Regions from separate parts of the Kitasatospora sp. NPDC001683 genome, predicted to be linked through region 3. Evidence: riboswitches for the same ligand, from Rfam matches in the RefSeq annotation. Region 3 holds a riboswitch; each other region holds the start of a gene.
What was found. A riboswitch is a leader RNA that binds a small molecule or an ion and turns the genes downstream of it on or off. The one in region 3 is predicted to bind cyclic di-AMP.
Positions count from the first base shown of each region.

Region 1: another riboswitch for cyclic di-AMP. It lies ahead of ACWCYO_RS19065 (NlpC/P60 family protein); the one in region 3 lies ahead of ACWCYO_RS14450 (M23 family metallopeptidase).
Region 2: another riboswitch for cyclic di-AMP. It lies ahead of ACWCYO_RS04305 (transglycosylase family protein); the one in region 3 lies ahead of ACWCYO_RS14450 (M23 family metallopeptidase).

Region 1 is NZ_JBSFGK010000032.1:20,688-23,950, forward strand. Features, by position in the region: gene ACWCYO_RS19055 (NYN domain-containing protein) at 1-326, shown strand, start outside; gene ACWCYO_RS19060 (NlpC/P60 family protein) at 525-1,562, shown strand; cyclic di-AMP (ydaO/yuaA leader) riboswitch at 1,912-2,065, shown strand; gene ACWCYO_RS19065 (NlpC/P60 family protein) at 2,076-3,194, shown strand.
Region 2 is NZ_JBSFGK010000005.1:149,984-153,246, reverse strand. Features, by position in the region: gene ACWCYO_RS04310 (hypothetical protein) at 1-929, shown strand, start outside; cyclic di-AMP (ydaO/yuaA leader) riboswitch at 1,382-1,554, shown strand; gene ACWCYO_RS04305 (transglycosylase family protein) at 1,562-2,824, shown strand; gene ACWCYO_RS04300 (hypothetical protein) at 3,074-3,263, shown strand, end outside.
Region 3 is NZ_JBSFGK010000022.1:26,001-29,263, forward strand. Features, by position in the region: gene ACWCYO_RS14445 (hypothetical protein) at 1-335, shown strand, start outside; gene ACWCYO_RS14450 (M23 family metallopeptidase) at 445-1,302, opposite strand; cyclic di-AMP (ydaO/yuaA leader) riboswitch at 1,315-1,473, opposite strand; gene ACWCYO_RS14455 (YiaA/YiaB family inner membrane protein) at 1,670-1,960, shown strand; gene ACWCYO_RS14460 (alpha/beta fold hydrolase) at 2,062-2,886, shown strand; gene ACWCYO_RS14465 (TetR/AcrR family transcriptional regulator) at 2,955-3,263, shown strand, end outside.

The DNA of each region.
Region 1 (3,263 bases), on a different contig from region 3:
CGCTGCCGCTGGAGCAGCAGCGGATCCGGCTGCTGGGCGGGCTGGCGATGTTGGCCCAGCGCACCCAGGCGGAGGTCACCTGTGTGTTCGACGGGCAGGACCTGGACGTACCGGTCATCATGGCGCCGCCGCGCGGGGTGCGGGTACGGTTCAGCCGGACCGGGGAGACCGCGGACGAGTTGATCCGCCGTCTGGTCCGGGCCGAGCCGCAGGGCCGTCCGGTGGTGGTGGTGTCCACCGACCGGGAGGTCGCGGAGGGCGTGCGGAAGGCGGGCGCGCGCCCGGTGGCCTCGGTGCTGCTGCTGAACCGGCTGGCCCGGCCCTGACCCGGCCCGGTCGGATGATCCCTGGTCAGTGACCGTTTTGCGGTGGTGTGGGGATCCGGTGAAGTCAGCGTGGGGACCGTAGTTCACGCCTTCGGGGGAGTGGCAAAACGGATAGATCTTCACTAGGGTCTGGCGTCAAACCTATTTTCCGGAATCTCGCCCGAACGGGTGAGTCCGATGGAAGAAGGAGCCGGTCCCTTGGCCTCCCACCGCCGTCCCAAGCAGCCGAGCCGCGCACGGGTCTCCGTGCTCACCGCTGCCGCTGCGACCGCGGTCGCCCTCTCCGCCCAGGTGGCCGCGCACGCCGCGCCGCAGCCGAACACGTCCGACGTCAAGGCGCAGATCGACCAGCTCCAGCAGGAGCAGGAGCAGGCGGCGGAGAAGTACAACGGCGCCAAGGAGCGCGCCGACCAGCTCCGCAAGCAGGCCGACCAGCTGCAGGACCAGGTGGCCCGCAGTCAGGACCAGATGAGCCAGCTGCGGAGCGGCCTGGCCCAGGTCGCGGGCGAGCAGTACCGCACCGGCGGCATCGACCCGTCCGTCCAGCTGATGCTCTCCTCCGACCCGTCCGGTTACCTGGACAAGGCGTCGAGCGTCCAGCAGGCCAGCCAGAGCCAGACCGAGGCGCTCAAGGGTCTGCTCGACCAGCAGCGCCGGCTGGACCAGGAGAAGGCCGAGGCGGCCGCCGTGCTGGCGTCGCTGGACTCCACCACCAAGGACCTCAACCAGGCCAAGGCGGACGTCAACCAGAAGCTGAAGGCCGCGCAGGACCTGCTGAACTCGCTCAGCGCCGCCGACCGGGCCGCGCTGAAGGCCCAGCAGCAGCAGGACGACCGCGCCTCGCGCGGCACCGCGCGGGTCGACCTCACCAACCTGCCGCCGGCCAGCGGCTACGCGGCCGTGGCCGTGGCCAGGGCGATGAGCAGGCAGGGCTCGCCGTACGTGTGGGGCGCCACCGGGCCGAACACCTTCGACTGCTCGGGCCTGATGGTCTGGTCGTACGCCCAGGCCGGCGTCTCGCTGCCGCGCACCTCGCAGGAGCAGGGCGACGTCGGCACCCGGGTGCCCTCGCTGGACCAGGCCCAGCCGGGCGACCTGGTGATCTACGGCAGCGACCGGCACCACGTGGGGATGTACATCGGCAACGGCATGGTCGTCCACGCGCCGCACACCGGTGACGTGGTGAAGGTGATGAAGGCCGATGCGATGCCGATCAACACGATCCGCCGGGTCTGACGGTCCGACACTCCCGGGGCCCGGCCTCCGAACTGTGATATGCGCCACCTCCCGAGTCGGGGGGTGGCGCTTCGGGGTTCGTCCGTTCCATCCCGTTCCACCGCCGACCGGTGAGAGCCGATCAGCTTTGCGTGCGGCGGCGATCACCATCAGTCATTTTCACAAGAGAACATGGGTGATCTTCCGTCTTTTTTCTGACAAGGATTTGAACGGATCACGGTTCAGTTACTAGGGTCGTGCCCCGAACCACCGCACTGTCGATCACCCAGCCTGGGTGGCGGCGGTGGTTTCCGTCGAGTTCGCGAAACAGCGGGGCAGGTCGAAGCGACTGCCCGACAGGGGAGCCCAGTGGTCGGGGGCGCTGCGGAGCGGAGCCGGGGAACCATGTTCCTCCGGGGTGAATCGGCGCCAGGTCGGCCGTTGGTGAGGCCGTGAGGCGTCGTAGGGCATGCTTCCGGCCCGAACCCGTCAGCTCACCCGGTAGGCGGACGTAGGAAGAAGGAGTCCGCCTTCGTGGCGTCCCATCGTCGTCCCAAGCCCGCCAGCCGCGCTCGTGTCTCGATCCTGACCGGTTTCGCCGCCGCGGCCGTCGCCCTCTCCGCGCAGACCGGCGCCCACGCCGACCCGCAGCCGACCAAGGAACAGGTCAAGGAGCAGGTCGACCAGCTCAACGAGCAGGGCGAGCAGGCGACCGAGAAGTACAACGCGGCCCAGGAGAAGCAGCAGGCGCTGGAGAAGCAGGTCTCCGGCCTGCAGGACCAGGTGGCCCGTCAGCAGGCGCAGGTGACCGACCTGCAGGGCGGCCTCGCCGAGATCGCCGGCGAGCAGTACCGCAACGGCGGCATATCCCCGACCGTCCAGCTGATGTTCAACTCCAGCCCGGACAACTTCCTCAACCAGGCCGGGGCGCTGAACCAGGCCGGTGACACCCAGAAGAACCAGCTGAAGCAGCTCCAGGAGCAGCAGCGCAAGCTGGACCAGGACCGCACCGAGGCGCAGGGCAAGCTCGCCGAGCTCGAGTCCACCACCCAGCAGCTGAAGGCCTCCAAGGAGGACGTTCAGAACAAGCTGAAGGCCGCCCAGGACCTGCTCAACACGCTGACCGAGCAGGAGCGCCAGGCGCTCAAGGCGGCCGAGGACAAGGCCGCCGCCGACGCCCAGGCCAAGGCGGACGCCGCCGCGAAGGCCTCCCAGCCGGCCTCCGGCGACCGCGCCTCGCGCGACAGCGGCCGCTCCGACCTGGGCTCCTCGTCCGCGCCGGTCAAGATCGCCCCGGGCAGCTCGCACGGTGCCGCCGCGCTGGCCGCCGCCGCCTCCAAGGTCGGCAGCCCGTACGTCTGGGGCGCCACCGGTCCCGGCTCCTTCGACTGCTCGGGCCTGATGGTCTGGGCGTTCAACCAGGCCGGCGTGTCGCTGCCGCGCACCTCGCAGGAGCAGGCCGGCGCCGGCACCCGGATCGGCTCGGACCTCTCCCAGGCCCAGCCCGGCGACCTGCTGATCTTCTACAGCGACGCCCACCACGTCGGCATCTACGCGGGCAACGGTCAGGTGCTGCACGCTCCCAAGCCGGGCGCCTCGGTCCGCTACGAGGCCGTCTCCAACATGCCGCTGGCTTCCATCGTGCGGGTCTGATTCACGCCCCGACGTTCACGGGCCCGGTCCTCCGTCTCGGAGGGCCGGGCCTGCGGCTTTTCCGGCGGC
Region 2 (3,263 bases), on a different contig from region 3:
GCGCGCCACTGCCCGTCCGCACTCCAGGCTCCCGTGCGCGGGGGCGCCACCGTCGCCCCGAGCGCCCCGAGATCCGCACCGGCTCGCCGGCCCTGGTGCTCGCCGTGCCCGCGACCGCGGGGCCCGAGTCCCGTTCGGTCGTCGAGGAGCTGCTCTCGATCGTCCGCAGCGAGCACGCCGGCGTCCAGGCCGCGGTCGGTTACCTCCCGGCCGACGGCGCCGAGGCCGGGGACTCCGAGGACCGCACCGTGGCGGAGCTGCTGGCGGCCGCCGCCGAGGCCGGACTGCCGACGCCCGTCGTGGTACCGCTGGTGCCCGGGCCGCACGGCTTCCTGACCGAGCTTCACGCCCTCGCCGCCGAGTACGGCGCGACCGTCACCGACGCGCTGGGCCCGCACCCGCTGCTCGCCGAGGCCGTCCACGTACGGCTGTCCGAGGCCGGGCTGGCCCGGGCCGACCGGGCCCGGCTGTTCGCCATCGCGACCGCCGCGGACGGCGTGGTGCTGACCACCGTCGGAGGTGAGGAGGCGGCTGCCGCGGCCGGAATCACCGGCGTGCTGCTGGCCGCCCGACTGGCCGTCCCGGTCGTGGCCGCGGCGCTCGACGTGCCCGGCTCGGTCGCCGACGCCGTCAACCACCTCAAGGAGACCGGCTCCCAGCGCCCGGCGCTGGCCCCGCTCGTCATCGGCCCGGAGGCGGACTCCGAGCTGCTCGCCACGGCCGCCGAGGAGACCGGCTGCCCGTCGGCGGCGCCGCTGGGCGCCTACCCGACCGTCGGCCAGCTGATCGCCTCCACCTACCTGGCCGCACTGCCGACGCCGACGGCGGAGGAGCTCGCCGAGGCCGAGGCGGAGGCCGCTGCCACCGGCGGGGCCGGGGAGGGCTCCCGACGTGCCCACGCGGCCGCTGAAGGGCCCGTGGAGGGCTAGCGAACCCACGGACCGCCTGTCACGACACCCGCACCACCGAAGGGGCCCGGAACGGCTGCGTTCCGGGCCCCTTCGGCTTGTTCGGATTGCCCCGCAGGAGAGTTAAGTGGCCAATGACCCGCAATGTCCGTTCTGGTGCCATTTGTCGATGAATGGTCGGCACGTCGTCGGGCGCTCGATTCGCCGGCACCCCCGACCGGAAGGCCGCGCCCCCACCGCGTTTCAACGCTCCGTCACATTTCTCCTGAGGCGGAACCAGCTCGCGGAATACATCGCGGAATTGCCGGAAAACGATCATTTACGATCATGAATTGCGAGCCATTCGCGCTTTCCGGTAAACCGTGATGCGCATCACAGATATTTGCAGTTCGAACTTAAGTCTGCTTAACGTGCTCCCCGTTCGTGACCACACGGACCCAGTTCATCCGCGACGCCGAGTCCTGCCGTCGGATGTCCTGGCAGCGCGAAAACGCACCACGGCAGGAGCGGGGGAACCACAGGTAAGTCGCCCCGGACCGCTTCCCGGAAACGGTCCTGGGCTAGGGGTGAAGCCGCGCCCAACAGCGCGGCCGGGCAACTCCAGCCCGAATCCGACAGCTCACCTCGCAGGCGTGGGAGAGGACCGCGTCTTCATGCTGCCTTCCAACGGCAACCGCCTGTCCAGCCGTACCCGTCGCGTGATCGCCGCCCTCGGCGTCGCGGGCGTCGGCCTCACGGTTCCCTGCCTCACCACCGGCACCGCCAACGCCGCCTCCGTCGCCACCTGGGACAAGGTCGCCCAGTGCGAGAGCAGCGGCAACTGGAGCATCAACACCGGCAACGGCTTCTACGGCGGCCTGCAGTTCACCTCCAGCACCTGGGCCGCCTTCGGTGGCACCGCGTACGCCCCGCAGGCCAACCTCGCCACCAAGGACCAGCAGATCGCCATCGCCGAGAAGGTCCTGGCCTCGCAGGGCCCCGGCGCCTGGCCGGTCTGCTCGGTCCAGGCCGGTCTTACCAAGGGCGGCGCCCCGGCCGCCGTCGACACCGCCTCGGCCGCCAAGCCCGCCCAGGGTCAGGCCCAGGCCGCGAAGCCCGCCGCGGCGTCCGCGCCCGCCCAGGACCAGGCGAAGGCCTCCGGCGACTCCGCCGCCGCCAAGTCCGCCAACAGCGACTGGGCGCAGAAGCGCCAGGCGCAGGCCCAGGCCGGCGACTACACCGTCGTCGCGGGCGACTGGCTGTCCTCCATCGCGGACAAGCACAACGTCCAGGGTGGCTGGCAGCACCTGTACGAGCTCAACCGCAGCACCCTCACCGAGGGTCCGGACATGATCTACCCGGGCCAGCGCCTGACCTTCGGTGACGCCGGCTCGGCCCAGGCCGACAAGTCCTCCACCGCCACCAAGTCCGGGTCGGACTTCGCCTGGTTCGACCGCTCGCAGAAGTCCGGCCAGGCCTCGAACGGCGGTGCCGTGGACGCCAAGCCGGTCGCCCAGACCAAGGCCCCGGCCGTGAAGCCGGCCGCCCAGGCGCAGACCCCGGCCCCGGCCGCCACCGGCAGCATGGCCGCCGCGGTCTCCTTCGCCAAGTCGAAGGTCGGCCAGGCGTACGTCTACGGCGGCACCGGCAACGGCGGTTGGGACTGCTCCGGCCTGACCCAGGCCGCGCTGCGCGCCGCGGGCATCAACATCCCGCGCGTCGCCGCCGACCAGGCCGCCGCCAGCACCCACGTCTCGCTGGACAGCCTGCAGCCGGGCGACCTGCTCTTCTGGTCGAACAACGGCAAGGACTCCGGCGTCTACCACGTCGCCATCTACATCGGCGGCGGCCAGTACGTCGAGGCCGCCAACCCGAGCGTGGGCGTCCGCCTCCAGACCATCGCCAACTGGGCCCCGGACTTCGCCGGCCGGGTCTGAGCAGCGCGCACACCGGACAGCTGACAGGTGACGGATCACAGCTGACAGCTGACGGATGACAGATTTCATCATCTGTCATCCGTCATCCGTCGGTTGTCGGCCGTCTCCCGACCGCCCCGGGGAGAGTCTGGTCGCTCCTCCCCGGGGCTTCGGCGTGCCCGCCCGGACGCACTCGCAGCGCCGTATTCCGCATGGTCAAACTCCGACGCAGGGGGCATGCTGCTGCTCTGCACCCGAGGAGGAGTCACCATGGCCCAGGTCACCATCACGCTCGACGCGAACCTCGCGATCGACGCGATGCTGCTCTCCGGTACCAAGAATCCACAGGACGCCGTCGAACTGGTCGTGCGCGACTACCTGGCCCGCGGCCGCCGGACCGAGACCCGGACCGGCGACGCGGGCGACGGCCACCGGGTCGCCACCGACCGCCCGAACGTCC
Region 3 (3,263 bases):
TGGACGAGCCGGACGAGCAGGGCTGGGGGCCGGGCCGGGTGCTGTCGGTCGGCATGGCCACCGACGGCGCGCGGCGACTGCTGGAACAGGGCCTGATGCGGCGCAGCTACCGCAACCTGGCCGAGCTGACCGCGCTGGGGCGGCCGATGCCGGACGAACTGGCCGGGGGTTTCGAGGAGTTCGAGGCGGCGGCGGCCGAGGTGGCGCTCGACCTGCTCGGCGAGTGGACGGTGGCCGGGCTGCCGCGGCTGCTGGTGGAGGAGTTCCCGGAGCTCGCGCCGGAGCCGGGGGCGGAGGAGATCGACGCGTACCTGGCGCAGCTGCCGGCGGAGTGAGACGTGCCGGAGTGAGACATGCCGGTGTGAGACGTGGAGAAGCCCCGGGCGGTGCCCGGGGCTTTCCCGTTACGGGTTTTCGGGGCCGTTGTACGGGTTCTCGGGGCCGTTACGGGTTGAGGCCGTGCTGCTGGAGCCAGGTCTCCGGGTCGACCGGGGCACCGCCGCCGGGGCGGACCTCCAGGTGCAGGTGCGGGCCGGTGACGTTGCCGGTCGCGCCGACCTTGCCGATCTGCTGGCCGGAGGTGACCTGGCCGGAGCCCTGGATGATCGAGGACAGGTGGCAGTACCAGATCTCGGTGCCGTCGGGCAGGGTCTCGACGATCCGGTAGCCGTACGCGCCGGACCAGCCGGCCGAGGTGATGGTGCCCTGGCCGACCGCGTGGACCGGGGTGCCGGTGTCGGCGGCGAAGTCCAGGCCGGTGTGCAGATGGGCCCAGTAGCGGGCGCTCTGGCCGTAGTGGGCGGAGAGGCTGTAGTCCTTCACCGGCAGGGTGAGGGCGGCGGCCTTGGCCCGCTCGGCCTCCTCGGCGGCGTGCTTGGCCTCGGCCTCCTTGGCGGCGGCCTTGGCCGCCGCCTCCTGGGCGGCCTGCACCCGGGCGCTCTCCTCGGCGGCGGTGCGCTGGCTGTCGGCCTGCTGCTGGATGCGGGCGGCGAGCGCGAGGCCGGGGTCGGCGGCAAGGGCGACCGGGGTCTCGTCCGGAGCCTCGACGGCGGGTGCGGCGGCCGGGGTCGCGGAGGCGAAGCCGGTGGCGCCCAGGGTGGCGGCGACGGCGGTGACGCCGAGCAGCGGGGAGGCCCCACGGGCCTGACGCGGCATCCGGTGGCGGTTGGCCTCGGTCTCCGGGACGAACGGGTCGGCGGGCCCGGCGTCGCGGGGCTCGGAGCCGTTCGGGCCGGGGTGGTCGAGGAGCTGGGTACCGGCTGCGGGGCCGGCCGGGTGTGCCGGGGTGTGCGTCGACGCCACGGAGGCGCGCTCCTTTCCTTCCCTCGCGCCTACCGGGTTAGCTGACGGGTTCGGAGCAGGAAGGTCTCCTACGGCCGGGCCGGAGCCCCGCCGATTCACCCCAAGGAACGTGGTTCCCCGGCTCCCTGACCTGCCCGGAGGCCGGCCGGCGGGATTAGGCGACGGCGCACGGTGCCGTCTGGGTACGGCATTGACGACCGCGCTGCGTTATCAAACGTTAATCCTAGGAGGCCCTGATTCCAAGCCATCCATCCGCGACGGCGGGGGAGCAGGTGATCGGACGTCAACGAACGACCGCTCAGCCGCCTGGTTCATCTGAGTACTCCTACTCATGTGCGACCCGGCCGGCCCGCCGCATCCTGGCGCCATGAGCGCACCGATGCAGTCACGGACCACGGCCGCGTACTACGTCCAGGCCGTCCTCTCCTTCGCCCTCTCCGCCACGGCCCTCGCCGCCGGGATCGCCTACCTGCCGGTCGGGGGATGGACCCGGGCCTTCCTCGGGATCGGCCTCCTCTACACCGTCACCTCCTCGTTCACGCTGGCCAAGGTGGTCCGGGACCGGCAGGAGTCGTCGGACACCGTCGCCCGGGTCGACCAGGCCCGACTGGAGAAGCTGCTCAGCGAGCACGACCCGTTCAAGGTCGACGGGGTCTGAGCGGGGGGCTTCGGCGGCCCGGGCGAGCCCTTGACGGCTAAGGCTATTAGCCGTAGCTTTATGGCTATCGGCAGGAGCGAGCGAGCCCGTGGAGGCCCACCATGAACGGCACCATCACCCCGCGCACCCAGTACCTCGACGTCCCCGGCGGCCGGCTCGCGTACGACGACACCCGGCAGGGCGACGGCCTCCCCGTCGTCCTGCTCCCCGGGATGCTCGACTCCCGCCGCGCCTACCGGCACCTGCACCCGCTGCTCACCGCGGCCGGACGCCGGGTCATCACCATGGACCCGCGCGGCTTCGGCGAGTCCTCGATCGCCTGGGACGACTACAGCCCGTCCGCCGTCGCCATCGACGTCCTCGCCCTGCTCGACCACCTCGGCATCGAGCGGGCGGTCCTGGTCGGGCAGTCCTACACCGGGGCGACGGTCGTCAAGCTCGCCGGCGACGCACCCCGGCGGGTCGCCGGGATCGCGCTCATCGACGCCTTCGTCGAGCACCGGGCGAACGTCCTCATGAAGGGCGTCATGGTCGTCATGGGTGCCGCGATGGTCCAGTGGCCGGGCGTCTGGGGCTACTACCTGCGCAAGATGGCCTTCCCCGGCCCCCGGCCCGCCGACCTCGACGGCTACGTGGACGGGCTGGTCGCAGCCCTGCGCACCCCCGGCCGCAAGTCCGCCACCCGCGGCCAGGTCACCGGCGACTCCGCACCGATCGGCTGGAGCGCGGCCGTCCGCTGCCCCGCCCTCGTGCTGATGGGCAGCAAGGACCCCGACTTCCCCGAGCCGGAGGCCGTCGCCGACCTCCAGGCCGAGAAGCTCGGCGCACGGAAGGTGATGATCGAGGGGTCCGGGCACTACCCGATGGCCGACAACCCGCAGGCCGTCGCCGACGCCCTGCTGCCCTTCCTCGCCGAACTCGCCTGAACCCGCCTGAACCCGCCTGAACCCGCCCGCACGCTTCACGCTTCACGCTTCACGGAGAACCGGACGCCATGCCACGCGTAGGACTGACCCCCGACCAGGTCGTCGACCACGCCCTCGCCCTCATCGACGACCAGGGCGCCGAAGCCCTCGCCCTCGCCTCCGTCGCCGCCCGCGCGGGAGTCGCCGCCCCCTCGCTGTACAAGCACGTCAGCGGCGGCCTCGCCGAACTGCGCAGGCTCATCGCCGTCCGGGTCACCGGGGAGCTCGCCGACCGGCTCGCGGAGGCCGCGGTCGGCCGCAGCGGGGACGACGCGATCACCGCCGTCCTGTGCGCCTACCAGGCCTACGCCACCGAACACCCGCACCGCTACACCGCC